4 regions of the Anaerobacillus sp. QJM3NY_17 genome follow, and region 4 is predicted to be linked to each of the others. Evidence: riboswitches for the same ligand, from Rfam matches in the RefSeq annotation. Region 4 holds a riboswitch; each other region holds the start of a gene.

Region 1 (7,525 bases), 840 kb from region 4:
GAGAGCATATTGAAGGTCTTTCAGAAAAAGTTGAATATGAAGATGTAAATTTGAAAAAGTTTGTAAATGACCTCTATTATATATGGAGAATTAACCAGTCACTATTGATATTAGGGAAGGAACTTGGCTCAATAAAGAATAAAGAAGCATCTGATCATTTTAATACAAATCGTAACCTGGAGCAGTAACGCACCGGGTTATTTTTTTGTTGAGCAAAATGTTGATGGGGCGATTGAAACTAAGCTTTCATTCGAATAAACCAGAAATCAATACATTTAAATATAGGCTAACTAATCCTTAATGAAGTGACTTGAAGTGGGAGCTATGAAAATAAATCAAAAATGATTAGTTTATTAAAAGGTAGAGCGGGAATAGAGAGGTGTGACAGTATAATTTTAATTTAGGATTGACAATAGGAGGAAATATTCATGGTTAACAACAAGACTGTATTTATTACAGGCGCAGCTAGAGGTATTGGTTTTGAAATTGGTGAAACGTTCGCAGAGAATGGAGCAAAAGTTGTTCTATCTGACATAAATGAAGAAGGAACAGAAGAAGCTGCTCAGAAACTAAGAGATAAAGGTTATAACGCTATTGGTATTAAAGCAGACGTGACTAATGAAGATGAAATTAAACAAGCAATTGACCGTACTGTAGAAGAATACGGTCGCTTAGACGTGTTAATAAATAATGCGGGACTTCAGCACGTATCTGCATTAGAAAACTTCCCAACTGAGAAGTTTCGTATGATGCAGGATATTATGCTTACAGCTCCTTTCATAGCAACAAAGCATGTATTTCCAATCATGAAGAAACAAGGATTTGGGCGAATTATTAACATGGCATCTATCAATGGTGTCATCGGTTTCGCAGGGAAAGCGGCTTACAATAGTGCCAAGCATGGGGTCATCGGCCTTACAAAAGTTTCTGCACTTGAAGGTGCGGAACACGGTATTACAGTAAATGCCATGGCACCAGGATATGTTGATACACCACTCGTAAGAGGACAGATGGAAGATCTAGCGAAAGAACGCGGAGTAGAGCTAGAAAAGGTACTAGAAGAAGTAATCTATCCACTTGTACCACAAAGAAGACTTCTTGAAGTGAAAGAGATAGCTGATTACTCAATGTTTATCGCAAGTGATGCAGCGAAGAGCATTACAGGTCAAGCCCTTCTAATTGATGGTGGCTATACAGCTCAGTAAATTTAGATTTTACTAAAAAAATAAAAAAGCAGCGCTTTCTAATGAGAAGCGCTGCTTTTTTATTGATCGCTAAAGGCTATTTGAAGACCAATTAAAGCAAGCAATAAAGCTTTTGCAAGATTGAATTTTCTAGCTAGAGCATGATTTTCTACGACATAGAATGCGATTTTTCCTGCAAAAAAGCTTATTGCACTAAAGATAAGAAAGACTTGTAGAATGAAAACCCCTTCTAAAATTAACATTTGAAGAGCGGGTGAATTCGCCTGCTGGTTTACAAACTGTGGAAGAAGGGCGAGAAAAAATAAAGAGACTTTTGGATTTAAAATATTCATAACAATCCCTTTTCGATATAAAGAAAAATAAGGTCTGCTAGGTTGACTTAGGGGGGGGGAGCTGCGAATCCGCTATCTTTAAAAGCTTCATATGCCATGAAAAGTAAGTAAGCTGCCCCGCGGTAACAATCGAAAAGGCGAGAGAGGATTGATAAAGGACGGCAGAAATTCCTAAGGTAGCAGCAATATGTACAAGTAGTCCTGAAGAGAGGCCAAGAAAACCATATCCTCGTGAAGTGATCCGTCAATTCGTCTCTCGATTTCAATTAGATGGTAGCGGGACATTGGCCGGAAAAGACCAATAACTTGACAGGTTTCTCATTAATGATATAATTCTGACATCTTTTAGTGTTGTTGGAGGAATAGTTCCATGGAACCCATTTTACTTGATATACCAAATAAATTTAGCACTGACCGTTTACATATACGTTCTCCACTACCTGGGGATGGTGCTTCGGTTCATCAATCAATTGATGCCTCGTTAGAAGAGCTTAAACCCTGGATGCCTTTCGCACATATAGATCAAACGGAAGAAGATGTTGAAGCGAATATCCGCGAATCTCACGTAGCGTTTTTAAAGCGGGAGGATCTTCGACTATTACTCTTCCATAAACAGACGGGTGATTTTATCGGTTCCTCAGGGTTACATCGAATAGATTGGAACGTTCGTAAATTTGAAATCGGTTATTGGATTGATTCTAGATACGCTGGTCAAGGCTATATGTCTGAAGCGGTCCAAGGCATTGTAGATTACGCCTTTTCAGAGCTAAACGCTAGAAGGCTAGAAATTCGTTGTAATGCGACAAATTGGTGAAGTCGGCGAATTGCCGAGAAACAATCGTTTCAACTTGAGGCTATTTTACGAAACGACCATGTCTCAATTGATGGCAGTAAACTAACTGATACATGCGTCTATGCTTTAACAAAAAAATAAATTTGGTAAGAATATGCATCTTACTTATGGGAGGAATAAGGTTCTTGCATCAAGAATAAACGAGTAATGAATGATTTTGATGATGGAGGGAAACTATGTGATCGAACGAGCGACGATAGAAGAAAGAGATTTTATTTTGTCGAATTCCATTCAATCTGTTAATGAAGGAACGACAAATCCTGGTATCGTAAAAGAAGAGAAAGCACTTGAAATTGTATCATCCATTCTTGATCGAGGTGGTTACCACCTCATTTATCGCGACGAAGGGGAAATTGCTGGCTGGGTATTACTTGGAGAAAACACGGATTATTTTACAGAAAGCAAGCATGGGTTCATTTATGATGTATTTGTTTTTCCAAAGTTTCGTGGGAAAGGGTATTCTAAGCAGCTCGTTCAAGCGAGTATTGAAAACTTCAAAGAACAGGGATATGAGGAAATTCGTTTGAATGTGTATTCCTCTAACTTCGCGAAATACATTTATAAAGACATTGGATTTCGAGAACTTCAAACGATCATGGTTTATAAATAGTTGTCCAGCTTCTTTTCATTTATTAAAAGAATGTGAAAAACAACTCATAATCAATCATCATGCCCTTGGAACTTGCTACACTATTTTTGCAGGGACTTCCCCGGTTCCTGCCCCCCTTAAAATATAAAGTGTGAGCCCCATGCATTTCCCAGCATGGGGCTTTTCCTTTTCAATCACACAGAAATGAGGGAGAGTATTGGTATATCAATTTAAGTTAATAAGTCAAGAAGAAGTCGAGCGAATTATCTCGTGGGACTATGATGGGGTATACTCATTTTATAATATGGACGAGGATCTTGAAGATCTAAAAGAGTTCCGGGAAGATGCAGCCAGCAATGAAAATTATTGGAGCGTCTACCAAAGGGATCATCTTATTGGTTTTTTTAGTTTTCATGAGCATGAAGACAACCATATAGAAATTGGTCTAGGAATGTCTCCCGATAATGTTGGAAAAGGAGAAGGCTTTTCTTTTTTGGAGGCTGGCCTTCAAAAAGCAGTTGAATTGTATCGTCCAACTTCCTTTGGAATGGCAGTAGCTGAATTTAATAAACGAGCCATAAAAGTGTATCAAAGGGCTGGATTTCAAATCACTCATCTGTTTATGCAACAAACCAATGGGGGAGAATTTCAATTTGTTGAAATGAAGAAAAACCTCGTTTAAAACAATAATTGCAAAATACTAAATAGACCGATAGAATGAATCAAAATTACATTTTTTAATTTCCTTATTGAGAGAGGCGGAGGGACTGGCCCTTTGATGCCCGGCAACCTGATAGACAAGGTGCCAAATCCAGCAGAGTCTATGCTCTGAGAGATAAGGAAGAGCTCTGAAGCGAACTCTTCCTTATTAGTTAGGAAGAGTTTTTTAGACGATTCAATAAATGAGAGACGGGTTGTGAAGGATTTGAAAAAAGCTGACCGTATTCGCAAAATGAAAGTTCCAGATGCAAGTGAAATGTATGGTGATCGTCTGCCACCGGGGCAAGTACTTACAGAAAGGTTCCCTATTCTACATGAAGGTGATGTACCTGTGTATGAGATGTCGACATGGAACCTAAGTGTATTTGGAGAAATTGATAAGGAAGTGATCATTTCCTATAGCGACATACTTGCCTTACCACAGAAGAAAGTAAAGTGTGATATTCACTGTGTCACAAGGTGGTCTAGGTTTGATAATACTTTTGAAGGGGTTTTGATTAAGGATTTTATGAACGCATATGGGATAGTACCGAAAACGAACCATGTTATGCTACATGGTGACTATAACTATACAACGAATATTCACCTCACTGACTTAATGAGAGATAATGTTATTCTTGCCCACTCAGTCGATGGAGAGAAATTAACGGCAAAACACGGATGGCCTCTCAGGTTAGTTGTACCGCATCTTTACTTCTGGAAAAGTATTAAATGGATCAGAGGTATAGAATTTATCAATGAAGACAAACCTGGTTTTTGGGAACAAAACGGATTTCATAACCATGCCGATCCATTTAAAGAAGAAAGGTTTTCTGGAGAGGATTTGGGACTACCAGAAGATGAATGGGAGAAAAAAGAGTTTGATTAATTTTTCTTGAAAAAGCGGGCGTGATTAACACATATAGAATTGATTGAGGAAAAGGTAGTTTATTATCACATTCTAAATATCATCATATCTATAAAAAATAGTTAAAACTTGAAAGTCAGCAGAACCTTAGTATGTGTGGGTTTTGCTGACTTTTTATTCTCTCGTAATTAAAAAAAGAGAAGAATTTTAAAAAAGAATGATCTAAATGGATCTTCTCTCCGTTAGCTAAGTGTAAATCAAAATTAAGGGGAGTGGATTTGAAAATGAATACGAACAAGAATATAAAAAAGAAAGTGATCGATTGGAAAAAGGGACTATTAGTTGTTCCGCTTAGCTTTTCACTTTTAATACCAACAGCTGGAGCATTTGCCTCTGACCACGACCAGCAAATGGACAAGCCTACAGTAGAAACACCAGGTGCTGATCTTCGTGCTGATCTTGGCCATTTACTAAGTGAGCATGCTTATCTTGCAGTAGAAACAATGAGAAAAGGAGCTGAAGGTTCTGCAGATTTTGAAGCTTCTGCTGGTGCCTTAAGTGAAAACACGGAAGACCTTACAGCTGCGATTACATCCGTTTATGGTGAAGAAGCAGGAGCTGAATTTAATGAAATTTGGAGCAATCATATCGGTTTCTTCGTTGACTATGTGAAAGCAACAGGTAATGAAGATGAAGATGCAAAACAAAAAGCTTTAGATAGCTTAGATGGTTATAAAGAAGATTTCTCTAATTTCTTGGAAAATGCAACAGGAGAACGACTTCAAGCTGAAACATTGTCTGAAGGACTTCAAGCTCACATTAATCAGTTGATTGGTTCATTTGATAGCTATGTAGCAGGTGATTATGAGATGGCCTACGAGAAAGAAAGTGAAGCGATTGCTCACATGCAAATGGTGGCTAAAGGATTCTCTGGTGCCATTACTGATCAGTTCCCAGACAAGTTCGAGAACACAAAAGCCGTAACACCAGCATCTGATCTTCGTGCAACATTAGGTCATTTATTATCTGAACATGCTGGTCTTGCAATGATGACAATGCAGAACGGAATCGACGGATCAGAAGACTTTGATGCATCTGCAGCTGCACTAAGCGAGAATACGGATGATCTAGCTGCTGCGATAACTTCTGTATATGGTGAAGAAGCAGGAAATCAATTTAAAGAAATGTGGTCTGGACATATCGGTAACTTTGTAGAATATGTTCAAGCGACAGGAGCTGAAGATGAGGCGGCTCAAGAAAAAGCACTAAAAGCGCTGGAAGACTATCGTGCAGACTTCTCAAGTTTTCTTGAAACAGCAACTGAAGGTAGATTAGAAGCGGGACCATTATCTGAAGGTTTACAAATGCATGTGAATCAATTAATATCTGCGTTTGATAGCTACACTACGGAAGACTACGATGCAGCTTATGATTCGGTTCGTGAAGCTTATGCTCATATGTATAAGCCGGCAAAGGGACTTTCTGGTGCTTTCGTAAACCAATTCCCGGACAAATTCGCTATGGAAGCTATGCCAACTGATATGCCTAAAACAGGTATGGGTGGTACAGCTGAACAGCAAATGCCAATCGAATGGATTGTTGCAGCCATACTTGCAACTATGGCTGCAACTGGCGTAATTGTTCGTAGAAAAATGCAGAAAAGCTAAGGGAATAGATGATAGGGTAGCCTAACATACCCGCTAGAAAAGCAATAGCCAAAGTGGCTATTGCTTTTCTTCGTGAAAAGGACGATGAACTTGCCGTACTTACGCTATAGGAAATGGTTTTAATAAAGTTTGAGATGTAAGGAGCGTTACAGCATCATGTTTATAAAAAAGGTATACTGATAATGGGAAAATAGATGATGTCTGACTATGAAACACAATCAAGTTCGTCAAATATGTCTTTCAGTTGCTAGGATAGTTTATATGAGGGGGAAACTAGATGAAGCGAAAGTTTACATTTATTTTCGCAACGCTACTTTTTATTGTTGCATGTGGGAATGGTGAAACCAATGAAACTGGTAAAACAGAGGTGTTATCAAAGGAGTGGGATGAAATCGTATCCTCTTCTAATGGAACAGAGGTAAATCTCTTTATGTGGGGAGGAGATGAAGGCATCAATCAGTACATTGATGAATGGGCAGCACCAAGATTAAAAGAGGAGCATGATATTACGCTTAATCGTCAGCCGATGAATACCGAAGAATTTATGCAAAAACTTTTAACAGAGAAAAAAGCAAATAAAAACAAAGGTACAATTGATGTCATATGGATCAATGGCGCAAACTTCAAAAATGCTAAGAATGCTGATTTATTACTAGGTTCTTTCTCAAAGAAGCTGCCTCATTTTCAAGAATACATTGGATCAAAGGATCAGAATGCTGAATATGATCAAGGGACGGAAATTGATGGATTAGAAGCTCCGTGGGGAAATGTTCAATATGTTTTTCATTACGATTCGAGCAAGATCGATACACCTCCAAGTACACTTGAGGAGTTAAAGCAGTGGATTCACGATAATCCTGGGAAGTTTACGTATCCTAACGTTTCGGATTTTACTGGTAATACGTTCGTGAAGCACCTACTCATAAAAGGTGCAGGCGAAGAGTCGGGTCTTCTGGCAAAGGAATTTAATAAAGAAATTATTAAAGATTCCGAAGAATACGTGTGGAACTATCTTGATGATATAAAGTCTGATCTTTGGCGTAATGGTGAAACTTATCCTGAATCATTGACTAAACTTGATACGCTTTATAGTCAGGGGGAAATCCTAATGACTATGGGCTTTAACGAAGCAAGAGCAGAAAGTTTAATTGAAAATGGGACGTTTCCTGAAAGCACGAAGTCATTTGTTCTAAAAGATCCTGGATCGGTTTCAAATACACACTATCTCAGTATTCCATTTAATAGTCCGAATCCAGAGGGAGCTATGACAGTTATTGATTTTCTTGAATCGCCAGAAGCTCAAATAGCTAAA
Region 2 (7,525 bases), 1.4 Mb from region 4:
GTTCTCCCGTTATGACAAGATATGAACCGATCCCAATAACACTCCAGGTTACAAATAAAGACACAAATGAATTAACGGCTTGATGAAGCACTTCTGCTTTTCCTTCTTTGCTTTGAGCAATCCCATAGTCATTGGATTTTGTTTTAAGATCGCTTTTCTTTCCTTCAACCTCACTCATGATTTTCAAATCACGATAACCAGCGAAAAACTCAGCTGAATCAGCAGCAAATTCTCCTCTACTTGAACGAACCTTTCGATCCTTTTTTCGAATACTCCACGCAAAGTAACCCGGAATCACAATCCCTGTAAAAATCACTCCGAGTAACATTAGAAGTGCAATTTCGAAAGAATAGAATAGCGTAAACCAAATCGTAACAAGGAATATGAGAATAAAAACTATAGGTGGATAAAAAACGCGAAGGTAAAAATGCTGCAGTCGATCAATATCTCCTACAATTCTACCTAACAGATCTCCACTGCGATATCGCTGTGACAACCCTGCCGCTATTGGCTCAAGTTTTTTATAGAAGGAGACGCGCATGTTGCTTAAAATGGAAAACGTCGCGCGATGAGAATATATCCTTTCAAAGTAGCGTCCAGCTGCGCGGGCAAGTCCAAAAAATTTCACAACAGCTGTTAAAATCGCTAATGCAAACACAGGTAACGATAAGGCTGCCTTCGAAATTAAATAGCCGCTAGAAGCAAACAAGGCAACAGCTGTTATCCCCGCAATAAAACCAAATAATATCGAGAGGAGGATATCCCATTTCTCTGTCAGCATCTCACGCCATACAAATGCTAGCTCTCTCATAATGTGACCTCCCCCTTCTGCGTATCAACCATACCACGATACAACTCACTTGAAGCGTAAAGTGATTCATCGGTTCCTTCCGCGATCAAGTTTCCCTTATCAAGAAGTATAATATGATCGGCATTTCGTATTGTATGGATACGGTGTGCTACAGTAATAATTGTTGCGTTTTTTGATAGTTCTTTGATCGAAGTATGAAGAACTTTCTCTGTATATAAATCAAGTCCCGTTGTTGGTTCATCAAATAAAATAATCTCTGGTTGTTTTATAAATGCTCGAGCAAGCGCAATTCTCTGCTTCTCTCCTCCAGATATCCCTCTTCCGGATTCACCAATAACCGTCTCATAACCATTTTCAAGAGAAGCAATAAACGAGGAAATACCAGCTTTCTCAGCCGCCGCTTCAATTTGTATTTTATCAGTACTTTTTGATCCAATCGCGATATTTTCAGCGATCGTTCCAGTAAACAAATACGGATTTTGTGATATAAAGCTTATCTTTGAAAACCAGCTTTCTTCTTCTAAACTTGTTAGGGGAAGTTCGTCGGCGGTAATGGCACCTTCTTGAGGTGGAAGCAATCCACCAAGCAAATTCAAAAGCGTCGATTTTCCAGATCCACTCCGACCAATCACGGCCGTATTGCTATAAGGTTTAATAGTTAGATCAATAGAGGATAACCCAAATCCACTCTCCTGATAGCGATAGGAAACGTTCTTAAACGCCAACAGTGGTGGCCTCTCCTTCGTTTCAAGTAATCGATCTCCCCATTTCATTTCGTCACTTTCACGATGAAGTTCTTCACTTACCTTTTTCATTGCACTCATGCTACCTCTACCAGTATGAAAAGCACTGCCTAGTTCCTTTAGGGAAAGATAGAACTCAGGAGCAAGCATAAGAAGGAAAAAGGCTGTAGCAAAAGACATGCTATTAAACACAATGAGACGAAGACCAATCTCAAGAGCGATAATCCCAATGCTTAACATTGAAATAAGCTCAAGCATAAGGGATGAAACAAACGCAACCTTAAGAACTTCAAGCGTTGCATCTCGATAATTCAAGCTACTTTCTTCCATAATCGAGCGATATTTCTTCGATTGACGAAACAAGTTCAACGTAGTCAAACCCTGAATTGTATCAAGAAAGCGACCAGAAAAAACGGTCATCTGCTCTAGCTTCTCCTCGGATTTTTTCTGAGTACGAATGCCGATAATAATATAAAAGAGTGGAATAAATGGAGCCGTCACGATCATTATTAGCCCTGTTTCAATATGCTGAGTTGAAACTGCGATTAGAATAAAGAAAGGAATAACCGCCGTTTTAAACACTTGTGGAATGTATTGACTATAATAGGAATCAATCTCATCCACCGCATCTAGTAAAACGCTCACTTTCTGTCCAGATTGACCCTGGTAAGACGTTAGAAGTGCGTCTCGAGAAAATTTATTCAAAAGCGCTTCTCTTATTCTTTGTTTCACAATAGTGGCCATGTTTACGCATGCTTTTCCCATTAAATAAGATACGCAAGGGCGTAGCGCCATGACAACCAGTAAGCCAATGAGATACGGTGAAATTTCTGAATATGCTAGTCTCTCAATAAATACCTGATTCACTATTTCTACTGTAAGAAACGCCTGTACAATAATGGATGCGCCAATAATAAGAGCACCTAAAATCATGAACAAGTGTGTGATTTTAAAACCTGAAGCATACGCTTTAAGTTCGTTCTTCACCTGATCCCCCACCTTTAGTTTCACATCAAACATACGTTTGTGAAATATTTCACATTAATTCTTAATTCCTATTGTACGACTTATACAAAGGAGAAGCAAATACTATGCAGCGATCATTTTTTACAATTAAATGAACGAAATATGTGCTAGACTCACCGAGCCAATTCTCATTCAATTGCGGCATTCTTAGATTTAACATTCTTCCTCATTTCCTATTTGCTATAATGAAAGCAGCAGGATAAGAAATGGAGGATTAGCGTGGAACACGAACCTGAATTTGAAAAAACGCGTAAAAATACACACAACCGAAATAAATTAAAGCATTTATTGATTTCTTTTACTCAACCATTACAATCCTTCTTTAAAACCATATGGAAAGGAGCTTCCTATGGCGCTCTTATTATGACAATGCTGCTAATCTTTTCGATTGGGTTTGATTTTCATACTGGACTGGGTCAAATAATGGACGTTATTCTTTTCCTACTAATAGCAGTTGTCAGTACACTGCTCACCGTTAAGATTGGTACATGGTTCATAGAGCATTTCAAAAGATTACCCTCTCTTCTCATTGCAAGTATTGGAGTCTCGCTTGCTATAACCATTTATACATTAGATCAATTTCGTCAATTAGAGAACATCCTTCCGCTCTCCTATCTCTTAATTGCAGTCGGTATCATCCTTGGCGCTATGTTCGGATACCCTCTTTCTAAAGGCATCAAAAAGCCAATGTCTATGATCATGCTACTGTTTGGTGTTTTAGCAACGTCAGCTTTTTCATACTGGTTATTCACACCTGGTTTAATGAATGATCGTCTCTCTATTAATGTAGAGCCGCTCTCACCTGTTAGTGATAACCCTTCAGAATACGGCTCATTTGATGTAACTACTTATACATATGGAAGTGGAAAGGATAAGCAACGTCCTGAATTTGGGGAGCAAGTAGATATTCAAACGATGTCAGTTAACGCTTCAAGTATGATTGGAGAATGGTCCAAAGAACGCGAGTGGTTCTGGGGCTTTAAAGACACCAATGTGCCACTTAATGGACGTGTATGGGTGCCTAAAGGAAATGGTTCTTTTCCTCTTGTCCTTATTGTCCATGGAAACCATAAGATGGAGGACTTCTCAGATGAAGGCTACAATTATTTAGGTGAGTTACTCGCTAGTCGTGGCTTTTTAACAGTATCAGTAGATGAGAACTTCTTCAATTCATCATGGTCTGGTGGCCTCGCAGGAGACATTAATGGACGCGCTTGGTTGCTGCTTAAACATATTGAAGAAATGGAGAAATTATCTTCTCAAAAAGATAATCCATTATTCAACAAAGTGAAGATGGATCAAATTGCTTTAATAGGTCATTCTCGCGGTGGTCAAGCTGCGATTTTAGCAGCAAAATTCAATGACCTTGATCGTTACCCAAATAACGGGAACATGACTTTTGATTTCCATTATAATATTGAATCTGTTATCGCACTTGCACCGACGGATTATCAAACACTTTCAGATCGAAAAATCGAAGTGGATGATGTCAATTATTTATTACTTCAAGGTTCTTATGATAGTGATTTATCGGAATTCGAAGGCGACCGACAGTATAATGGGATTGATTTAACTGGCAGTAAAGAAGCTATGAAAGCAGCCCTTTATATTGATCGCGCCAATCACGGACAATTTAACACAACGTGGGGAGAAAACGATACGTATTTCCCTTTCACGCTTTTATTAAATAAAGAGCCTCTTCTTAAAGGCACTGAACAACGACAAATAGCCCGCACATATGTTGCTGGCTTTCTTGAGGCGACGCTTCATCAAAATGAGTCCTATCAACCGATGTTTGAGGATTATCGCTATGCTCTCGAATGGCTACCTGATACAACATACATTAGTAAATATGAAGATCCTTCGTATCATATCTATAGCACCTTTGAAGAGGACGTTGATGTCACAACAGCGACATCTCCCTATATCACCATAGAGACTAATAGCTTGCTGCAATGGTATGAAGGAGAGCTTGAATTTCGACGCGATAAAGAAAGAGGTACTCATGGGGTCTTTTTGAAATGGGATCATTCCTATTCAAAGAACGGCACATACAAATTAAATTTCAAGAAAGCCCTTCAGGATCCATTTGCTTATACAATGAACAGTTCATTAACATTCACAGCAGCAAACCTTTCAGATCCATCTGACCAGCAACCTGTTGATTTCACAATCACGGCTAGTTCAGATAACGGAGCATCCGCTAGTGTTAAGCTGAGTGACGTCATGCAGTTGCAAGGTGTTCTTCCTATTCAACACACAAAAACAAAATACTTTGAAGAAGGACGTTATGGTGAACCTACTGAACCGGTTCTCCAAACCTTTAATATTCCGATGCAGCGATTCTTAGAAGCAAACAATGCCTTTAATCCGAAGAAGATGAATGCTCTTACATTCGAATTTAATGCATCAGAGAAAGGAAAAGTCTTTATTGATCAAATAGGTGTCAATCAAGGTGATTAACTAAAAAAGGCCTTCCCTCATGACAATGAGAGAAAGCCTTTTTTCTATTATGAAATTTTGCAAGAAGACTGTCCACGCTTAGCAAGATAGCTTTGATGATACTCATCTGCACGATAGAATGAAGTGATTGGTACAATTTGCGTCACAACTGGTTTTTTGAAGCGTCCAGATCGCTCGAGTTTTTCTTTTGCAATCAATGCTATTTCTGCCTGCTCATTTGAGTGGTAAAAGATCGCTGAGCGATAGCGTGTTCCGACATCTTCTCCCTGTTTGTTTAAGGAGGTTGGATTATGATTTTCAAAGAAAACTTCTACAAGTTCTTCATAAGAAATGAGAGAAGGATCATATTCAACTTGTACGGATTCGGCATGGCCTGTTAATTCAGAATAAACATCTTCATAAGTTGGATTAATCGTCTCTCCTCCTGTAAACCCTGCTGAAGTTGAAATAACACCGTTCAATTGTTGAAATAGCGCTTCTACTCCCCAAAAGCACCCTGCTGCAAATGTTGCTTGTTCCACTATGACCACTCCGTTTCCTTTTCTCTGTATGGTTTTATTTGATCGAGCATATATGTTTTCTAATTCATTTAGTGATAACATATAAAGTTGCTTTTCACCCTTCTTATATATCCCTTGTGAGAGAAGGGTCTTAATAAGCTGTTGTTTTCTTGCTTCGTTATCCATTAGTGTATGCAATATCAGTCTCTCCCTCTACTAAAACATATTTCCAAATGAGGGTGCATAAAAAAACCCTCATCTGCTCGAACAGAAGAGGGTTTGGATAGACCGAGCCTCTTCTCATTTTTCGACTTTCGTCGCAGGAATTAGCACGGTTCCAATTGAACATAAGTTCATAGGTCCGTTGCCGAGGTATCTAAGGGCCAGTCCCTCCACCTCTCTGAATAAGAAGATCCTTTAAACAAAGGATTATTAAGTTAGTCCCAATAATAAATGGTTTTAAAACGGATGTCAATACAAAAGTACTCATAAAAATAATTATATTACAAAAGAGATAACAAAGTAGCCAGCTGCTGCTAATCCCGCCGCTAATAAAGCTGGGCCAAGCTTAAATTTCGCATATGTCATAGGATTCAACTGCAAGATCCTCGCAACTGTATTCGTATTGTCACTTAGCGGAGAAGCAAAAGCGCCAAATGTCCCACTCGCAAACACGGCTCCAATGACAACAGGTAGATCTGCTCCTGTAGAATACCCTAATGAAATACCGAGCGGCATTAAAATTCCCCATGTGCCCCATGATGAGCCAATAAAGTATGAAATAAACGCCCCAACGAGAAATAAGACTGGTGGTACAAATAAAGTAGGAATCCAATCAAGGTTTGAGGTAACAAAAGACGAGAAGCCAAGAGCTTCTGTTGAAGCTGCTAAGCCCCAAACGACAGTAAGCAAGACGATGACCGGCATCATCTCGTTACCACCTTCGATAAAATAAGTAACAAGGTCCTTTAAAGAAAAACGCTGAAATAAATAGAAAATGAACGTTAAAAGTACTGTAGTGAGAAGTGCAAAGACCATCGCGTCGAGGACATCTGCCTCAATAAACGCCTTGATTAAAGAAGTAAACCCCTTCTTATAACCACTCCAATATGTAAGAAGAAGTGTTAGGAGAATAACTCCTCCAAGAGGTATTAATAAATTCATCGGTTTCGTAGGAAGATCCTTCGCCACAGCTGGATGACAATCTTCCCATTGATCATCAAGCTTTTTTTCCACATTACCTGCGTCTGTAGCTGGCGTTTTTCGATGATGGAAAAAACTCAAATAAAAGCCAATCAATAAAATACTAATCGAAAAAAAGTTGTAAGGGATACTTTGAAGAAAGTAACGATAGCCATCTCCTTCAATGCCTTCTGCTTTTAGTGAAAGCTGCACAACAGATGACATATAGCCGACAAAAGCGGTAGCAATTGGCATTAAGACAATAACTGGAGTTGCTGTCGTTTCTATCACAAATCCAAGCTCCTGAGGAGTGATTTTCACTTTATTTAAAAGAGCTTTCATGATTGGGGCTACCGTTACAATGCGGAAACTAGGAGCACTAAATGTTCCTAGCGTTGACACCCACGTCAGAAATAACGCTCCTTTTTTTGAGTTGATTTTGGATGAGGCAACTTGAACAAATCCTTTTATCCCACCAGTATATTTCATCAATCCGATTAAGCCCGTAAACATATATAGAAAAAGGACGATTTTAACATTATTTTCATCTTTCAAACCAGTCATAATAAATTCATAGAACTGTTGTAAACCAATGATCAATCCAGGTTTGTATATAAATGATGCTGTTAGCAAACCCGCCGTTAATCCGGGGATCACTAGTTTTGTTTTCATCGCAATGATAATGACAACGATAAACGGAAAAATGGATAACCAGGCCATTAGCGTCGCCCTCCTTAAGCTCTAGTTTGCTCTCTAGAGAACGACCTATACTACGGGAACCGATAATGTTGATTCCTCAT
Region 3 (7,525 bases), 2.1 Mb from region 4:
AGCGACTGTTCTCGTCCGGCAATCATTTCCTTTGTAAGACACTTTTTCACCTCATCAAGATCATATTCGACAAGAAGTGGTGAACCACAAACACAAAGCTGTTGAATCGTATCTGAATCATATGTCTCGTTGCACTTTGGACATGATAAATGACAAACCATACTATATGGCATTGAAGCACCTCCGACAATTTAGTAAAAGACGTGTTGAAACCCAAAGTTCACACGCTGATGAACTTCGGGCTTCATTTCGATATAACTAGCTATGAAAATCAAGTCCTGATCGCACTTCTTCAACATATCCTGCTCGAATCACATAATCACCGAAATGCTCATCTACCTCTTTTTCTTTCGCATAGTTAAATAGAATCGGTTTTAATGACGCAAGGATTTCTTCTTCGCCAATGTTTTCTTTATAAAGCTTGCTGAGACGATCCCCAACGAACCCTGCTCCCATGTACATATTGTACTTACCAGGTGCTTTCCCAATAAAGGCAATCTCCCCAAGCGTCGGACGTGAGCAGCTATTTGGACAACCTGACATGCGGATCACGATTTCTTCTTCTCTCAGTCCCGCTTCATCCACGATCTCTTCAATCTTATCAATGAGAGAAGGTAAATATCGCTCTGCTTCTGCCATCGCTAGACCGCATGTTGGGAACGCCACGCAAGCCATCGAATTACGGCGCAGTGCTGAATTTTGTTTCCCATCTGTAAGACCGTATGTTGCCACAAGCTCATCAATCTCTGCTTTCTTTTCTTCTGATACATTCGCTATAATGAGATTCTGGTTCGGCGTTAGTCTGAAATCTCCTTCGTGAACCTTTGCAATTTCACGAAGCCCTGTCATAATCTGATAATCTTCTAAATCCACAATACGACCATTTTGGATAAAGAGCGTTAAATGCCATTTGCCGTCACCCTTCACCCATCCATAGCGATCACCATTATGATCGAAGTGATAAGAACGAGCTTCTTCTAGTTCATAGCCCAGTCTATTATTCAATTCGTTCCGAACCCAGTCGAGTCCTCTTCGATCGATCGTATATTTGAAACGAGCGTTCTTCCGCTCTGACCGATTGCCATAATCCCGCTGAATTGTAATGATTTTCTCAGCAACATCAACAATCTTTTCGGGTGTACAAAATCCAATCATTCGGGATAGCTGAGGATACGTACTTGTGTCTCCATGCGTCATACCCATGCCGCCGCCTACCGCGACATTAAATCCTTGTAGCTTGCCATCTTCAAGAATCGCAATAAAGCCAAGATCTTGTGAGAAAATATCCACATCGTTTGATGGAGGGACAGCGACCCCAATCTTAAACTTTCTTGGCAAGTAATGTGGGCCATACATCGGCTCAATTTCCTCTTCTTTTCGATCAAGCACTTTTTCTTCATCTAACCAGATTTCATGGTACGCTCTCGTTCTCGGTAAGAGATCATCGCTTAACTTCCGTGCCCATCCATGCACCTCGGCATGAATATCCGATTGATAGGGATTGGCATTACACATCACATTCCGATTCACGTCACCGCATGCCGCAAGAGAATCCATCAGAACCTGGTCCATTGCCTGAATGCTTTTTTTCATATTCCACTTTAAGATCCCATGCATTTGGAACGTTTGGCGCGTCGTTAGCTTTAACGTCCCATTTCCGTATTGATTCGCAAGATCATCCATTACTAGCCATTGCTCTGGGTTAGCTACTCCACCAGGTAGTCGCACTCGAACCATAAACTGATAAGCTGGTTCAAGCTTCTGCTGTTTTCGCTCCTGACGAATATCGCGATCATCTTGCATATAGCTCCCATGAAATTTTAATAGTTTTGTATCTGCGTCTGGGATGGAAGCGGTGATGGGATCCGCAAAGCTTTTCACAAGCGATCCGCGTAAGTAATCACTTTCGTCTTTGATTTTCTCCATTTCACTCGGTTTGCCGTCTTCTGTTACCGTCTTTTTCGACATGATCAATCTCCTTCCCTGATGCGCTTAGTACACATCGCGCTGGTAGCGTTTCGCGTTACGTAGATCTGCAAGATAAGCTTCTGCTTCTGACTCACTGAAATTCCCCTGTTGCTCTAAGATGTTAACGAGTGCCACGTGAACGTCTTTTGCCATATACTTTTCATCTCCACATACGTAGACGTGCGCACCCTCTTGCAGCCACTCGTATAGTTCTTTACTTCGCTCGAGCATGCGGTGCTGAACATACACTTTCTCTTCTGAATCACGAGAAAACGCCACGTCCATACGAGAAAGCACCCCATCTTTCAACCACTTCTGCCATTCGACTTGATAAAGAAAGTCTGTGACAAAATGCTGTTCACCAAAGAATAGCCACGTTTCTCCACTTGCGCCACTTTCTTCTCGCTCTTGTAAGAATGCCCGGTACGGCGCTACGCCAGTACCTGCGCCTATCATAATGATAGGGGTGTCAGGATGATCCGGAAGTCTAAAGTTTTGATTTCGCTGCACATATACTGGGAGTGTAACCCCCGCTTGTGAGCGCTCTGCGCATTGGCCAGAGCATACGCCCGTACGAGCTCGACCATGTGCATCATACCTTAGTGCCCCAATTGTGAGATGAACTTCATCTGGATTTGCCTTTGAACTGCTTGCGATCGAATAAAGACGAACCGGAATTTTGCGCAGAACGTTTACAAACTCCTGTGCCGAGACGGTCCACGGTCCGTAGTCCTTCACCAAATCAATTAAATCTCTACCGTAAAGGTATGTTCTTAGTTCTTCGCCTTCCGCTTCAACCATGCGCTTAAGCTCAAAACTTGATGTCAGCTCTGCAATCTTCTTGAGCAATGGCTTTGTGAGACTCGTAATCTCATATGTTTTCGTTAAAGCTTCTTCAAGTGGCTGAACGTCACCCTTTTTGTTCACCATAACCTGTTCTTCTCGCTTCCAGTTCAGTTCATCGATTAGCTGACGGACAAGAGCAGTATCATTCTCCGGGTAAATACCAAGGCTATCACCCGGCTCATAATCAAGGTTCGATCCTTCAAGATCAAGCTCAATGTGCCGTGTTTCTTTATTCGATCCACGTCCATTCAAATTAACATTCTCAAGAATTTCGGCTTTGAATGGATTCGTTCTGGAATACGTCTGATTCGACTCATCAGGTTTTGTTTCAGAAGTCGATTCTCTCGTAGACTGATCTTCTTTCAATACTCCCGTCACGCCTTCGAACCACTCTTCTGCCGGCTCTTCGAAATCAAGATCACAATCTACACGAGGATAGAGCCTTGTTGCACCTAATTCTTCAAAGCGCTTGTCAAAATCTTTCCCGGTTTGGCAGAAAAATTCATAGGAGCTATCACCAAGTGATAAGACTGAGAATCTGAGACCATTTAATTCAGGGGCTCTCTTACTTTGAACAAAGTCATGGAAGCTTAACGCATTATCAGGAGGATCGCCATCTCCGTGGGTGCTTGTAATCAATAATAAATCTTCTACTTTTTTAAGCGACTTTGGCTTAAAATCATCAAGCGATGAAAGGGTAACGTTGTATTTCTCGTTTTCCAATCGCTCAAAGAAAGATTCCGCTAGTGACTGACAATTGCCAGTATGTGAGCCATAGAGAATCGTAAGCTCACGTGTTTTTGCTTCTTGTTTAGAGAATGCTTCTGAAGCAGAAACACCTTGAGCAACCGTCTCAGTAGCTGCCGCAGCTTCAGAGCTACCTGGTACGGAAAGGTATCCGCTCAGCCATATTTTCTGCGTCTCATTTAATGTTGGTAAGAGACGATTTAAAAGCTCCGTTTGTTCTTTGTCAAAAGGGCTATTCACAACCTGTAACTGCAATACTATCCACCTCACAATACTCAAATTTAATTCAATGTAATTAAAGTAGTTTACTCGGAATTAATAGCAAATTAATTCGTCTGCATTCCCCCTAACCCATTCAACACAAAAAACCTCTCTTCTCAAAACATAAGAAGAAAGGTTTGTAAGTACGAAGCCAGTCTTCTTATCTTTCAGGATAAACCTGCTGGATTTGGCACAGTATGAGATGAAGGATCATCTCATCGGTTGCCGAAGCTTCATAGGGCCAGTCCCTCCACCTCTCTTGATAAGAAATGTTGCTATCAAATTGTATATGACAATGATTGGTTCAAATGTTATCTCGAGATCGAATAAAAGTCAATATATTATTAGAAAATTATCATCATTCAATTAACTAAATGGCGATAACACCAGCCATCTTCATGAAAAATAATCCAAATGATTCAGGTCTTTTATCCCTGCCGTTGTCCCTCTTGTATCCTATTCCGCATGCGCATGAAATCAATCGTATTCGCCATGACAAGAGATAGAATCATAAGAATCATCAACCAACTGGAGTAGTCAAAAGGCAGCACCAACAAGAGAAAAGCTATGAAAGAAAAAACGCAGGAGCGAATGACATGATCTTTAAATGTGACGTTAACTTTTTTCCCACGTTTCCATTTCAACAAGTTCACCGCAATACCAAATATCGATAGAAGCATGCATATGACATACGCCCAGAGTGGAAGGTCGTAACTCACTATAAAAATGGTAGACGATAGAAACAGCGTCAATACCGTATATCGAATCGCAATTTCTTTATGGGTTAGCGAAGCAAAATCCTTCAATACATACCTCCTTTTGACGATGAACGAATTTGGCCATTTTTGAGATACACGGTCCTTATGCAGATGGATAAGCTGGCTTCATCTCATTTGAAATCACCTGAACCCAAGGTCGCTCTCTGTTCCACGTCACTTCTAAAGGGACGCCCATACTTTTACTAAGATGTTCAGCTGTTAACACATCTTTCTTCTTGCCATTCACTGCAATTCGACCATTTTCCATAATCATAGCGTGAGTGAATACGGGACAAATCTCCTCAATATGATGAGTGATATACAATATGGTTGGACCCTCTTCCTCTTTTCCAAGGCGTTCAACCTGAGCTAATAACTGTTCGCGTGAATACAGATCAAGTCCGTTGCACGGTTCATCTAGAATAAGAAGCTTTGGCGAAGACATCAAAGCTCTCGCTATCAGGACTTTCTGCTTCTCACCTTGAGAGCAAATTCGAAAAGGTTTACCGCGTAAATGAGCAATCCCCCATTCCTGCATCATCTTCATCGCTTGCGATTCTTCCTGTTCCGTCACCTGCTCATAAAGTCCAGCTGAGGCAAACTTCCCGCTAATCACAACATCTGTCACTTCCTGCATCGGAGAGATACGCTCAGTGAAAGCGTTGCTCACCCAGCCAATAGATTTTCTAAGTTCACTCAAATCAGTTTTTCCAAGACGATACCCCAATACTTCAACGACGGGATCATAGCGAAGCAGTGGCCAGATCGAGCCGTGAATTAACTGAAGTAGTGTCGTTTTACCTGATCCATTTAATCCGATAATGGCCTGATGCTGGCCTTTCTCTACGGAAAAAGAAATATCGGATAAAATCATCTGTTTCTCACGTGTGTAATAAGCATTTTCTACATGAATGATTGCCATACATCCCACTCCGTTCTTTGAAGAAAGTCATTCCAACTAGCGCTTTTTACATCGTATACCCGTTAGCAAATTCTTGAATCACTTCAAGCTCCTCTTCGCGTGAGTCTCTGCCAACGTTATGCTCATACAACTTTTGCATACGTGTAACATCACCATTGCACTCCTCAGTAATAGAAGCAACAGCACGTAAAAGGTTCACTTCGTTCTTAAAATCCTCCTTAGAGATTGCCTCCCCGTGTGATAAGATGAACCATTCTGCCTCAAAGCTTTCTAACTGATCAAGCAGTCGATTTGTTATGTTAACAGTGTAGTTGACTTTTTCTGAAAAAATATCAGGATAAAAGCAGTCTCCAAGAAAAAGGATTTTCTCTTCCTTCATATAAATCACAACCGAATCAGCCGCGTGATCGCCCCCAACAGGCTGAAGAATACACGTGACACCACCAAGATCAATCTCCATTTTCTCACCAAACGTTACATCTGGTAGCGTAATCGTAATGTCTCGAGAATCCACAAATTCCTTCTTGATCGCATTTGCACAAAATTCAATTTCAGTGCCTTCTTTCACCCGCTCATCCAACTCATCATCAGACCATCCTAATGGAATAAGCTTACTAATTTCCTCTTTCGTCTGATGCGAGGATAAGGAGACAGCATCTTTCAGCGCTGATAGTCCAAAGATATGATCCCAATGCCAATGAGTGAGCGCGACCATGTCCGGTTCCTTGAATCCTTTTTCCGATAGTTCTTTTAGAAAATAACGAGCATGGTCCTCTGAATTCCCAGCATCGATCATCAGAGACTTTCTATCTCCAATCACCATTCCTAGAATCGGTCGGTCCGTTTCGGAAACTGGTGTTTGATAGTAAAAGCGATTGCCAATTTGTTTAATCTGTTGCATTTATTGTCCTCCTTAAAATACAAACCTCGATGAAATTTCTTATTTCCATTTTATCATTTTGAAGTTTTGTATTCGTATTTTTTCTACTACATACAAAAATAGACACCTCCAAATGGAAGCGTCGTTTAGGAAAGGTGATTTTTTCGCATTGCAGTAGAAATGGAGGTGTTCGTCTTCTCTTAACCAAAGCCATCCACGACGATTTTCACTACCATCGGTCCAAGGATAATGATAAAGAGGGGTGGAAAAATAAAGAGAACCATAGGTATGAGCATTTTCACTGGAGCTTTCATCGCTTGCTCGCGTGCTCGTTCACGTCTCTGTTCACGAATGCGTGCCGTAATATTTTTAATAACTTTTGACATTCCGATTCCAAGATGATCGGCTTGAATAATCGACATCATCACACTTTGAAAATAATCTGAAGGAACACGTTTTTTCAGATTATAAAATGCTTCTCGTCGCGATTTCCCTCGCTTCATCTCATCTAATGCCTGACTAAACTCATCCGCAAGTGGGCCAGACTTTCTTGCACATACATTTTTGATCGCCCCTTCAAGTCCTACGCCTGCTTCAAGAAGTAGACTTACCATATCAAAGAAATCGGACATTTCCATATCGATTATTTTAACGCGCTGCGTTTTTTTCTTCGCTAGGTAAAACAAAGGATATCGATAAAATAAGAAAACAACCCCAAGTGCTAATACAAGTGTCATAGAAGCATTTCCATCCGTCACAGGCACCATAAGCAAGTAAGTTAAGAACCCTCCACCGATGCTGAGAAGAAGTTGAATAAGTCGGAATTCAACTGCCGAACGGTTTCCATATCCAGCCTCATGGAGGAGCATATCTAACTTCTTTCGATCCTTTCTTGCAAATGTTTTACTCACCTGTTCAATACCCATTCCCCAATATTTACGAAGTAGTGGATGGTAAGATCCACTTTCTCTTTTTTCGGTTTTACGTTGAATTTTTTCTTCCTTGCCAAAATAGTGCTCAACGCGAGATTCAAGAGCAAGTTCTTTTCGATAAACGGTTTTAAGAAGGGCAGCAATAAACAATACGAAACAAACCATCGTACAAAGCATAAACAGAATAGCAATCATTGGTTACACCTCAATC
Region 4 (7,525 bases):
ATTTGGGCTGGCGACTATCCCGATTGCAAAGGCGCAGATATTGTCGTGATCGCAGCGGGCGCAAATCAGGCACCAGGTGAAACACGCTTAGACCTTATTGATAAAAACACTGCGATCTTTAAAACAATCGTTTCAAGCGTTATGGAAAGTGGATTTGATGGTATTTTTATCGTTGCAACGAATCCTGTAGATGTGCTTACTTATGCGACTTGGAAGTTCTCAGGCTTGCCTAAAGAACGGGTTATCGGCTCAGGTACGATTCTCGATACGGCTCGATTCCGTTATTTACTGAGCGACTATTTTAATGTAGATTCTAGAAATGTACATGGCTATATTCTCGGGGAACATGGTGATACTGAACTTCCTGTCTGGAGTCATGCTACAATCGGTAGTCGACCAATCATGTCTCTTATTAAAGATAAACCAGAGGCTAAAGAAGATCTTGATGCGCTTTTCGTCAATGTTCGCGATGCGGCTTATCATATCATTAATCGTAAGGGAGCAACATACTACGGTATCGCAATGGGCCTCGTACGGTTAACAAGAGCAATTATTCGAAATGAAAACTCTATTCTTACCATCTCTACGTTACTTGAAGGCGAATATGGTTTAGATGATTTGTATATTGGCGTACCCGCGATTGTAAATAACAACGGCATTCGTGAAATTATTGAACTTGACCTTGATCAAACCGAGCTAGACCAATTGCACCATTCTGCAAAAACGTTAAAAGAAGCGATGAAGCCAGTTTTCCAACATTAAAATAATTAAAAAAAGGTCCTCCGTCGTTTTGGCGGAGAACCTTTTTTTCTTTCTTATTCGTCTACTGGTACAACAGCGCCATCGTATTCTTCTTCAATAAAACTCTGAATTTCATCAGAATGAAGAACTTCTACTAACGCCTTGATCGCTTCATTGTCTTCGTCACCTTTGTTTACTGTAATCACATTCACATATGGTGAGTCTGAATCTTCAAGTGCGATGGCATCTTCTTGAGGATTAAGTCCTGCATCAATCGCATAGTTTGTATTGATCATCACTGCATCACCTTCACCTTGCTGGTAAATCTGCGGAAGCAGTGAAGCCTCAACATCTGTTTTGAAATCAATATTCTTAGGGTTTTCAGCAATATCTTCAACCGTTGCATCTGAAGCCTTTACGCCTTCTTTTAATGTGATAAGACCCTGTGCTTCAAGTAATGAGAGCATACGTCCATGGTCAGAAACAGAGTTACTCATTATGATCTGAGCACCATCAGGAAACTCATCTAAGCTCTTGTAATCCTGAGAGTAAACACCGATTGGCTCGATATGAATGCCTCCAGCATTCACGAAGTCATAATTATCGTTTTCTTCCATTTGCAAGTCCATATAAGGAATTGTTTGGAAATAGTTTGCATCTAATTCACCATTTGCAAGCGTCTTATTAGGTAGAATATAATCCTGGAATGTTTTAATTTCAAGCTCTATTCCTTTTTCCTCTAACATCGGCTTAGCTTCTTCAAGAATTTCAGCATGGGGGATGTTTGAGGCACCTACTACGATTTTCTTCGAATCTTCACCGTCACCAGAACCTTCGCTGCTTCCGCCATTATTCCCACACGCAGCAAGCACTGCAAGAGCAAGAACTACGATTAGCGATAAAAACTTTTTCATCATAATCTCTCCTTTTCTCCTCATTATCTTTTGTCTATTACTCGTGTTGCAATGTCTCCACAAACCTGAAGAATCGCAACAATTACTAATATCAATACTGTTGCAACAAGTGTCACATCAGGATTATTCCTTTGGAAACCTTCAAGATAAGCTAGGTTTCCGAGACCCCCTGCGCCTACAACACCAGCCATAGCGGTGTAGCTTACAAGAGCTATCGCCGTCACAGTAATCCCTGAAATAAGGGCTGGCATTGCTTCTGGTAGAAGCACTTTAAAAATAATCGAACCATTGGATGCTCCCATTGACTGAGAAGCTTCAATGACCCCTTTATCTACTTCACGTAAAGCAATTTCAACCATCCTCGCATAAAATGGCGCTGCTCCTGCAATAAGGGCTGGAAGGGCAGCATTAGCACCTAGCATCGTCCCTATAATGTAAACCGAAAGAGGGATCAGCAAGATAATCAAAATGATAAATGGTATGGAGCGAAATAAGTTCACGACTCCGGCAATAATACTATTCACAAATTTGTTTTCCCATATGTTCCCTCTACCTGTTAGAAACAACAATAAACCAAGGAGGATTCCGAGAATAAACGTTGCCAGAACCGAAATTGCCGTCATGTACGCTGTTTGTAGAGTGGCTTCCCACATAGATTCCCACCTGACGTTAGGAAATAACGATTCAGTCATTCGTAATCACCTCCGCTTTAACACCTTGGGCCTGCACATAATTCAAGGCCTTTTCTACCACAACTGGTTCCCCTTTAAGGAACACAGAAAGTTTTCCATAAGGACCATCCTGTGTATGAGAAATCTTCCCTTGAATAATGTTGACTTCCACATCAAATTCACGAATCAACTCTGTCACAAGTGGTGAACCTGTTTTTCCTTTCACAAAGGTAAACTGAACAAGTTCTCCATCCTGACTCGTTGCCAGATGTGCAATCGATTCCTTCATTTCTTCAGGCTCGCTTAGCTGATTAACAAAGTCTTTCGTAATCTCTTCCTGTGGATGGTGGAAAACTTCAAGGACAGAACCATTCTCCACTACTCGTCCATTCTCCATAACGGCTACACGATGGCAAATTTTGCGTATGACGTGCATTTCATGCGTGATGAGGACAATCGTTAGGCCAAGTTTCTGATTAATTTCAGTCAGAAGTTCTAGAATGCTATCCGTCGTTTTAGGATCTAAAGCAGAAGTAGCTTCATCACAAAGCAAAACCTTTGGATTGTTAGCAAGTGCTCTCGCAATACCCACTCGCTGCTTTTGTCCACCACTTAGCTGTGAAGGATAAGCTCCTTCCCTACCTTCGAGTCCAACAAGGTTAATTAATTCATCAACACGCTTCATTCTCTTTTCTTTCGGAACACCTGATATTTCAAGAGGAAAGGCGATGTTATCACGTACCGTTCTTGACCAGAGAATATTAAAATGCTGGAAAATCATACCGATTTCCTGTCTTGCTGCACGAAGATCTTTCCCATTAAGAGAAGATAGATTATTACCAGCTACTGTGACTGTCCCATCAGTAGGTCTCTCAAGAAGGTTAAGCATTCGAATTAGCGTACTTTTCCCAGCACCACTGTAGCCAATAACACCAAATATTTCGCCTTTTTTGACTTCAAGGTTAACATCCTTAACGGCTTCCACCTTCCCGGATTTCGAAAAGAAGGTCTTATTAATGCCTTTAAGCTCAATCACATGTCTCACATCCTTTATGCATTTGCATGATCAGCTACCTGAAAAAGGACTTCAGTCCCATGCCTTTGTTCTTTATTTCTGTGCACTTAGAAGCCTAATTCGCTTATCACTTTGTATAGTAAAGTAAAAAAATGCCCTTCTGCTTTGAGCAGAAAGGCATTTGATAAATCGATGTCTTCCTCTCATTTCTCAAAGCAATCGCTTTGCAGGAATTGGCACCTTTTCAAACGAGTCGTTTGACGGTTGCCGGGCTTCATAGGGCCAGTCCCTCCACCTCTCTGAATAAGAGATATATAGTTGTTATTACTTTACTGTGGTTAAGTGCTAAATGAATTCTAGCATGGTACTTTATGAGTGTCAATTACTGAGCAAAAAGTCGGAATAATCTAAAATATATACTTTGAATCCCATTAGAAAACCATCAGCTTATTCGCCTGATGGTTTTCGCTCGTTGAGAAAGTTGTTTATAAAGGGATATTTTCGCAAGATCCGCATTCCCTCCACTAACAACAACACCAATTCTCTTACCTTCTAAACGATTTGACTTGCATAAGACAGCAGCTATCGATGCAGCACCCGCACCTTCTACAAGCGTTTTGTGTCTCTCAAGCATAAAGACAATCGCTGCAGCAATTTCTTCTTCTGACACGGTTAGCATATCATCAACAAGCTCTTCAATAATTGGAAAAGTTAATTTTCCAGCTTCTTTCACAGAAATACCGTCTGCAATCGATTTGACAGATTGAAGGACAAGAGGACCAGTACCTTTAAATCGATTCCATGTCGCAGATGCTTCAGAAGCCTGGACTCCGATGATTTTCACGTGAGGAAAGAACGACTTAATCGCCATCGCCATTCCAGCTAACAATCCTCCACCTCCAACAGGTACGAGAATCGTATCTAAGTCAGGACATTGTTGCATCATTTCGAGTGCAACCGTTCCCTGTCCTGCCATTACTTCAGGATCATCGAAAGCATGAACGAATGTGGCCCCTTTCTCAACACGCTCACGATCCGCTCCACTAAACGCTTCGTTATACGATTCTCCTTCAAGAACAACCTCTGCTCCATAAGATCGCGTCGCATCAATTTTGCTTGTCGGTGTATGGACGGGCATATAAATCTTAGCTTTAATTCCACGCTCTCTAGCAGAAAGCGCCACTCCCTGAGCATGGTTTCCAGCCGATGCAGCAACAATCCCTCGCGCTGCCTCAATATCCGTTAGCGACGCAACTTTGTTATAGGCACCTCGAAGTTTGAAGGAACCCGTTCGTTGAAGGTTTTCCATCTTCATGAAGACATCTTTATTTGTATAATCATTAAGCGTTGTCGACTGCTGAAGCGGGGTCCTGTGGACGGCTTCCAGCAAATTCTCCATTGCTTTTACGACATGAACGTTATATTTCTCCTGGTAATTCCCAACGTCATTCACTCTCCTACAAGTTGTTTTTCTTCATATAATTTAATTTTATCTTCGAGAGATAAAGTTCGAGATACTTCATCCCATCCATTTAACAGCATTTCTTTCCAATAAGGATCGATCTCGAACGACGCATTTAGTCCTTCTCCATCAATTACTTGCTGTTTACTTAGGTCTACGCTAAGTTCGTATCCATCCTTTGCTTTTTGAAAAAGCTCCGAGATCGTTTCTTGATCAAGAGCGATAGGAAGTATACCGTTTTTTACACAGTTGTTATAAAAGATATCAGCAAAGCTTGTCGCAATGACAATTCGAAAACCATAATCTAGAAGGGCCCATGGAGCATGTTCTCTTGATGAACCACACCCAAAGTTTTTACCCGACACTAGAATAGAAGCATGCTGGTATTGTTGTTCGTTCAAATTAAAATCTTCACGCGGTTGACCATCATCATCAAACCGCCAATTGTAAAAAAGAAACTGACCAAAGCCTTGCCGTTCAATTCTCTTTAAAAATTGCTTCGGAATAATTTGATCTGTATCTACGTTAACCTGCTCAAGGGGATAAACGATCCCTTTGTATTTATTAATCGGTTCCAGGACGTCTCACTCCTTTTACACTACAAGAGGTTTTATTTTTCTAGCGTCTGTAAATCGGCCTTCAATGGCAGCAACTGCAGCCATTGCTGGGCTGACAAGATGTGTTCTAGCGCCATTCCCCTGACGCCCTTCAAAATTACGGTTAGATGTAGACGCGCAGCGCTCGCCTGGTGGAACAATGTCATCATTCATCGCAAGACACATGCTACATCCTGCTTCTCGCCACTCAAACCCAGCTTCTTTAAAGATCGTATCTAACCCTTCTGCTTCAGCTGCATCCTTCACTGATTTAGATCCAGGTACTACGAGAGCTGTCACACCTTCATGAACTTTTCGACCACGAACAATATCAGCAGCTGAGCGCAGATCACTTAATCGTGAATTCGTACACGATCCGATGAAAACATATTGAATATCTATATTCTGAATAGGTGTTCCCGGTTTAAGATCCATATAGGCAAGTGCTTGCTTAATTGCTTTTTGGTCACCTGGATCTGCATAATCCTCAGGGAAAGGAACGCGAGCATAAACAGAAGATCCCATTGAAGGATTCGTCCCCCATGTTACTTGTGGCTCGATTTCGTCAGCTCCAATTTCGAGCACTTCATCATACGTTGCCCCTGGATCAGATGCGAGCTCTTTCCACTCAACAACGGCTCGATCGAAATCTTCTGGAACATGTCTTTTTCCTTTTAAATAGGAAAAGGTCGTCTCATCTGGGCTAATAAGCCCTGCTTTTGCGCCAGCTTCAATCGACATGTTACAAACAGTCATACGTTCCTCCATTGTCATATTTCGAATCGCTTCGCCTGTGTACTCCACAACCGCGCCAGTACCTGCATTAACACCAAATTTAGCAATAACAGCAAGAATTAAATCTTTAGCGGTCACCCCAGAACCAAGGCGTCCGTTCACACGTATTTCAATTGTTTTGGGTCTTGATTGCCATAGCGTTTGAGTAGAAAGAACATGCTCTACTTCACTCGTTCCAATCCCAAAGGCAAGGGCACCAAACGCCCCATGTGTTGAGGTATGACTGTCACCACAAACGATCGTTTTTCCTGGCTGCGTTAAGCCTAGCTCAGGACCAATGACGTGAACAATCCCTTGATCTGGATGATTAATATCGGCGATTTCCACTCCAAATTCATGACAGTTCTCTTCAAGCTTCTCCATTTGAACTTTTGATACAGGGTCATTAATAATATGACGTGCAATGGTTGGAACGTTATGGTCCATAGTAGCAAAGGTTAAATCTGGTCTTCTTACACTTCTATTATTCATCCGCAGACCCTCAAATGCCTGCGGAGAAGTTACTTCATGAACAAGATGCAAGTCTATATATAGGAGATCCGGGCTACCTTCTTCTTCATGCACAACGTGTTTATCCCAAATCTTTTCAATAATCGTTTTCGGCTCCACACCCATCCTCCTCTTACCTGTTTGTCATTAAGCGTATGCTTCCATGATGCCTGCTGTGGCATCCGCTTCTTCTAATTGATAAATCACTTTCTTGATCATAGCGTCTGTCCCAAGTGCTTTCGGCGAGCCATTTGCAAGATCATTCGTATAATATCCGGCATCAAGTACTTCTTTCACAGCCTTTTCGATTGACTCCGCTTCTTCATTCATATCGAATGAATACTTCAGCATCATTGCACTTGATAAAATCATCGCCAGTGGATTCGCAAGATTTTTCCCTGCGATGTCTGGCGCTGAACCGTGTACTGGTTCATACATTCCAAAACCGTCGCTACGAAGACTTGCGGAAGGCAACATTCCAAGTGATCCTGTGATCATCGAGGCTTCATCGCTCAAAATATCTCCAAATAGATTCTCCGTTACAATAACATCAAAGTGAGCCGGGTTTTGAACCAGTTTCATTGCTGCCGCATCGACAAGCATATGCTCCACTTCTACTTCAGGATAATTCTTCGCTTTTTCTTCAACGATTTCTCTCCACATTCGGCTTGATTCTAGAACGTTCGCTTTATCTACGCTCGTTAATTTCTTGTTTCGCTTACTTGCAGCTTCAAATCCCTGATCCACAATACGTTCGATTTCTTCTCTTGTGTAATGAAGCGTATCAACAACTTCTTTCCCATTTTGACGACGCTCACTCGGAGTACCGAAGTACAAACCAC

Evidence for each region. A riboswitch is a leader RNA that binds a small molecule or an ion and turns the genes downstream of it on or off. The one in region 4 is predicted to bind S-adenosylmethionine.
Region 1: linked by a shared signal. The riboswitch ahead of AC0VYV_RS13555 (sulfite oxidase-like oxidoreductase) and the one ahead of AC0VYV_RS17765 (methionine ABC transporter ATP-binding protein) in region 4 are both predicted to bind S-adenosylmethionine.
Region 2: linked by a shared signal. The riboswitch ahead of msrA (peptide-methionine (S)-S-oxide reductase MsrA) and the one ahead of AC0VYV_RS17765 (methionine ABC transporter ATP-binding protein) in region 4 are both predicted to bind S-adenosylmethionine.
Region 3: linked by a shared signal. The riboswitch ahead of AC0VYV_RS07355 (assimilatory sulfite reductase (NADPH) flavoprotein subunit) and the one ahead of AC0VYV_RS17765 (methionine ABC transporter ATP-binding protein) in region 4 are both predicted to bind S-adenosylmethionine.

Annotation. Positions count from the first base shown of each region.
Region 1 is NZ_CM149685.1:2,579,893-2,587,417, reverse strand. It holds gene AC0VYV_RS13585 (FUSC family protein) at 1-188, shown strand, start outside; gene AC0VYV_RS13580 (3-hydroxybutyrate dehydrogenase) at 429-1,205, shown strand; gene AC0VYV_RS13575 (LysE family translocator) at 1,265-1,606, opposite strand; partial or broken gene AC0VYV_RS13570 (GNAT family N-acetyltransferase) at 1,908-2,471, shown strand; gene AC0VYV_RS13565 (GNAT family N-acetyltransferase) at 2,569-3,000, shown strand; gene AC0VYV_RS13560 (GNAT family N-acetyltransferase) at 3,197-3,661, shown strand; SAM riboswitch class I at 3,723-3,821, shown strand; gene AC0VYV_RS13555 (sulfite oxidase-like oxidoreductase) at 3,905-4,567, shown strand; gene AC0VYV_RS13550 (copper amine oxidase) at 4,864-6,213, shown strand; gene AC0VYV_RS13545 (ABC transporter substrate-binding protein) at 6,491-7,525, shown strand, end outside.
Region 2 is NZ_CM149685.1:2,065,677-2,073,201, reverse strand. It holds gene cydC (thiol reductant ABC exporter subunit CydC) at 1-811, opposite strand, end outside; gene cydD (thiol reductant ABC exporter subunit CydD) at 808-2,541, opposite strand; gene AC0VYV_RS11075 (hypothetical protein) at 2,800-5,043, shown strand; gene msrA (peptide-methionine (S)-S-oxide reductase MsrA) at 5,091-5,741, opposite strand; SAM riboswitch class I at 5,841-5,954, opposite strand; gene AC0VYV_RS11065 (Na+/H+ antiporter NhaC family protein) at 6,042-7,445, opposite strand.
Region 3 is NZ_CM149685.1:1,356,374-1,363,898, reverse strand. It holds gene AC0VYV_RS07365 (threonine synthase) at 1-173, opposite strand, end outside; gene cysI (assimilatory sulfite reductase (NADPH) hemoprotein subunit) at 259-1,968, opposite strand; gene AC0VYV_RS07355 (assimilatory sulfite reductase (NADPH) flavoprotein subunit) at 1,993-3,816, opposite strand; SAM riboswitch class I at 3,980-4,091, opposite strand; gene AC0VYV_RS07350 (hypothetical protein) at 4,251-4,628, opposite strand; gene AC0VYV_RS07345 (ABC transporter ATP-binding protein) at 4,684-5,502, opposite strand; gene AC0VYV_RS07340 (MBL fold metallo-hydrolase) at 5,549-6,403, opposite strand; gene AC0VYV_RS07335 (type II secretion system F family protein) at 6,583-7,509, opposite strand; gene AC0VYV_RS07330 (type II secretion system F family protein) at 7,513-7,525, opposite strand, start outside.
Region 4 is NZ_CM149685.1:3,423,054-3,430,578, forward strand. It holds gene AC0VYV_RS17750 (L-lactate dehydrogenase) at 1-762, shown strand, start outside; gene AC0VYV_RS17755 (MetQ/NlpA family ABC transporter substrate-binding protein) at 816-1,655, opposite strand; gene AC0VYV_RS17760 (methionine ABC transporter permease) at 1,679-2,347, opposite strand; gene AC0VYV_RS17765 (methionine ABC transporter ATP-binding protein) at 2,340-3,362, opposite strand; SAM riboswitch class I at 3,542-3,651, opposite strand; gene ilvA (threonine ammonia-lyase) at 3,784-4,794, opposite strand; gene leuD (3-isopropylmalate dehydratase small subunit) at 4,791-5,381, opposite strand; gene leuC (3-isopropylmalate dehydratase large subunit) at 5,397-6,803, opposite strand; gene leuB (3-isopropylmalate dehydrogenase) at 6,831-7,525, opposite strand, start outside.